One region of the Rothia sp. P7181 genome, then DNA from elsewhere that is predicted to be linked to it. Evidence: riboswitches for the same ligand, from Rfam matches in the RefSeq annotation. Region 1 holds a riboswitch; the other holds the start of a gene.
The links. A riboswitch is a leader RNA that binds a small molecule or an ion and turns the genes downstream of it on or off. The one in region 1 is predicted to bind S-adenosylmethionine.
Positions count from the first base shown of each region.

Region 2: another riboswitch for S-adenosylmethionine. It lies ahead of ACN08Z_RS04585 (nuclease PIN); the one in region 1 lies ahead of ACN08Z_RS07185 (LLM class flavin-dependent oxidoreductase).

Region 1 covers NZ_JBLXXZ010000013.1:53,013-55,180, reverse strand. The annotation lists gene ACN08Z_RS07190 (AMP-binding protein) at 1-361, opposite strand, end outside; SAM riboswitch class I at 367-455, opposite strand; SAM riboswitch class IV at 631-743, shown strand; gene ACN08Z_RS07185 (LLM class flavin-dependent oxidoreductase) at 843-2,168, shown strand, end outside.
Region 2 covers NZ_JBLXXZ010000006.1:104,358-106,525, forward strand. The annotation lists gene ACN08Z_RS04575 (DUF6350 family protein) at 1-504, opposite strand, end outside; gene ACN08Z_RS04580 (plasmid stabilization protein) at 689-1,138, opposite strand; gene ACN08Z_RS04585 (nuclease PIN) at 1,135-1,329, opposite strand; SAM riboswitch class IV at 1,361-1,489, opposite strand; gene ACN08Z_RS04590 (SNF2-related protein) at 1,635-2,168, shown strand, end outside.

The DNA of each region.
Region 1 (2,168 bases):
GCAACTGAGCATAAGTGATAGCTTCACGATCACCAGGTTCACCCTCAAAGAAAAGCGCAACCTTATCGCCAAAACCTTGCTCTACATGCCTGTCCACACAGTTATAGGCAACGTTGAGCTGACCACCCTCAAACCACTTAATCGTTGGAACAGAAAATTCTTGAACACCATCTTCACGAACGTCTACTAAACGAGGAGGAATAAACTCATGCGTTTTATCCTCATCCCATAGCTTCCCCCAACTAAGACGTTCTCGCGCCTGCCTTGCCCAAAAATCAATACGTTCTTGATCCGAAACATCTGTCGGATTCTGCACCTGATTTCGAGGGTCTGAATAAGAAAAAGACGAATAATACGACATCGATACTCCCATCGTTTCTGGCATTAGCACCACCGCATAAGCGAGGTTGCTGCGACGTCTTAGAGCCAGGTCTCTCAGTCGCTCTGGATGGTTTAGACGAGTTCTACCGTAATACCTTCCGTACACATTCATCTAGACGTTACTTTCCATTGCCAGCAGATGAACACATCACGTTGCATAGAGTCATATTCCTTAGCGAACGTCACCCACCGCAATAAACACTGAAGCTCTTGGGTGCCAAGAAGAACTTTTTATAAGCTAAACCCAGCGATCACGAGTTCCAACGTCAAGCTCTGGCTTGTTGGACGGCAACCCTCTTCCCGTAGCGGGGTGCCCCAGATGAAGATCCGGCTCAAAATAATCACAACGGCAAATACGGCGCCTATGCGTCGGGCATATCAACACCGAAAAATATGGTTCTCAATATGCCACGCCTCATAGAGGAGTGCTCTCTCCTCTAAGAACGCAAAGGAAAAAACTTATGGCAACTCATACCGCCACGACAGAACAACCCACTACGACACCGTCTTCTTCTAAAAAACGTATCGTTGTCAACGCGTTTGATATGACCACAACAAGCCACCAAAGCTTCGGATTATGGCGTCATCCGCGCTCGCGAGCCGATGAATATAACACCATTAAATATTGGACAGATTTAGCTCAAGTATGCGAAAAAGGGCTTTTTGACGCGGTCTTTATCGCTGATGTGGTGGGCGTATACGACGTATATAAGGATTCTGTTGCACCCGTACTTCGTGATGGTGCACAGGTGCCGGTAGGTGATCCGTTCTTACAGATTTCGGCGATGGCAGCGGTCACGGAACATCTTGGTTTTGGAGTGACAGCTGCCGTGACCTATAACCAGCCTTATACTTTGGCTCGTTCTTATGCAACGTTAGATCATTTAACGGGTGGTCGTGTTGGTTTTAACGTGGTGACTTCTTATCTTCAATCTGCGGCAGAGAATCAGGGGCTTGCCGGTCAGATTGAGCATGATGAACGATACGAAATTGCTGACGAATTTCTCGACGTCTGTTATAAGTTGTGGGAAGGCTCTTGGGAAGACGGAGCGGTGCTACGTGACCGTCAGCGCGGAATTTTTGCAGATCCTGAGAAAATTCATCCTATTTTGCATCAAGGCAAGTATTTTCAAGTTCCTGGAATTTCTTTGACCGAGCCGTCTGTTCAGCGTACTCCCGTAATTTTTCAGGCTGGTGCGTCTTCTCGCGGTCAGGCTTTTTCTGGAAAACATGCCGAAGCGATTTTCATTTCTGCTTTACGTCCAGATTTGACCAGGCATGTGACCTCTCGTATCCGTGATGAGGCTGAGCGTTCCGGACGCCGCCGTGATGACGTGAAGATTCTTGCCATGCTTTCGGTGGTAGTTGATGAGACTGACGAGAAGGCACAGCAGAAGTATCAGGATTATGTGAAATATGTGGATATAGAGTCTTCTCAAGGAATTGTTGGTGGCTGGTCTGGTGTTGATCTTTCACTATTTGATGAGGACGAGATTCTTGAGTATGTCAAGACGGAGTCCATTCAATCCTTTTTGACGCCTTTTACTTTGCAGTCTCAGACGAAGAAGTGGACTCGTGCTGATATTGCTCGTCATTGCGCTATTGGTGGTATGGGCGATGTGATTATTGGTTCTGCTCAGACTGTTGCTGATGAGCTGGAACGCTGGATTGATGAGGGTGATTTAGACGGTATTAACCTTGCGTATCATGTTTCGCCTGGTTCTTTTGAGGATTTTGTGGAGTTTGCTGTTCCTGAGCTTCAAAAGCGGGGCCGGTATCGTACGGAG
Region 2 (2,168 bases), on a different contig from region 1:
AAGCCCTGATAAAACGACCCAACACGGTACAAGTGCAGAAGCTACAGGGTACGCTACCGCAGCAGTATCTGTTGTCAAAAGGCTCAAGCCCCCAGCACAGGCACTATAAGTGATAGCTCCGGTTAATGTTGGTATCCAGAATTGTCCCTCACGAGATGCTTGAGCTAAGACTCGTCCTGAACGGAAACATAACCATAAGGGTATCAGCGTTAAACCCAACGGGATAAAGCTCATCGTCCCCTGAATATCGGGGGTGTCTCCATACGGGGCAGAGATGTTCAGATGAAGAGGAACCCCATGGATTAGAAGCCACATTTGGCTAACTAAAACTGCCATAGCGTAGAGGTCACGCTGTTCAAAACCGCCGGTAAACCATACGGCACCCAGTAGTAGCACTACAGCAAAGCAAGAGTAGAAGGCAGTACGAAAGAGTTCGACAACCCCCTGTAGCCAGAGGGGCATCGGTATCGAACGTTGTTGAGGTTTCATCACGTTGGTTTTCATCGTCTTTTATCTTGTCATGAACTCTATTGAACTCTGAAGTTCACACAGCTTTTCTCATCCAAATGAGACATAAACCAAGGATTTTCTTCACCGCGTGCACCCCACTGAACCATACCATGTATGCCGGTCAAGAGGCTAAGCTCATCACAGCCTACGTCTTAAGGTCACGTAAAAGACACAGTGTTTATAGTCCTCGCGCGGCGTTTTCATGCAACGGATTAACGGCAGGGACTCCCCAGCGACGATAAATATCTGCTTTAGAAGAAACTATTTCTAGCTGATGCACTTCAGCGGTAGCAGCCATGAGCCCTTCAAGTGCGGCGGTAGGCAATGGCGTATAAGGGCCTTCTGGTGAGGGGCGTTCTTCAGCACGAATTTGGCGACCGGCCCATGCCAAAGATACGTTCGTATCAACGTCGAGAACCTGCCCGCTAAAACGTTCGAGAAGTTCGTTAACCCACCTCTCTGTTTCAGGGTAGGGGTAAAGCCCTTTAAGTTCGCCTAGGCTAAGTGCTGATATGTACATCACCATATATGAGCGACGGCGAAGAAACGCAACGACCTGCGGATGTGGTGTGGCTTTGCGAATCTCTGCTAGTACATCAGAGTCTAGAAGTAGTCCTCTTATACTCATGCTGCTTGTAAGATACCGTATTCTTGGTTAGGGATACCGTGCGGATTAGGAGAGAGCAAAAAGTTAAGAAACTCAGAACGCTCATGGGAAATACGAGTGTAATCTTGAATGCTTACGGCAGCGTAACCGCCACGAGTTTGAGCAGAAGAAACAGGTTGAATATTGTGCTGAGGGCGAGCGGTGTTGTGCATGATACAACTGCGCTGAATGCGCTTTCCTTTCGAAGTGCTCTTGTCCGTACCAGCCTGCGTACTATGACGCGAATACGAACCGCTTCGTCATCCGAGCCACCCGTGAACATGGGGTTGGCGTTCAACTAAAGTCGGAGCTTATCAGTTGAAACTCTTGAAGCTGAATCCAGAATAACGCAACCACCACAAAAAACAAAGAGCTCAACCCAAAATATTTGAGAGATTTAGGCTACACCAGCTTTGGTGCAAGCTCATCCGGTAACCTAGAACATATATGCACCCTGCCAGCAGAGGATACAACCACCGTGAATGCACCATCAGCTTTCCCCAGAATCCCCGTCAGCGCAGCAAAAATTATCCAGCAAGTAGGACACCGCACCTACCTGCGCGGAAAACAATACATGCAAGAGGGCAAAGTCGCCCGATACTCCTACGACGCCCAAGCACACATCCTGACAGGAACAACCTACGGCGACGCAACAGACCCATACCTCAGCAAAATTGTCTTCCCCGCAGAACAGGTTGAAGGGTCCCTCGCTTTCTCCGCACGATGCACCTGCCCAGTACGCACCGACTGCAAACACTCCGTAGCCATCATGCTCACCGCCATCGAAAGAGCCGAAAAAGTTAGCAAAGCTCAAAGTTCCACTCAACGCGTCACAGACGGACTCAGCGAAGAACAGCTCAAACACCACGGAATCACTACTGCACAAGAGCTAGCAGAACAACAAAAAATGTCGACATGGCGCAGAACACTGTCACAAACACTGGCGCAGCATCACCGGATACCCTACGAAAATAACAGCAATACCATCGCCGCTCTCGACCTCAAAATGCAC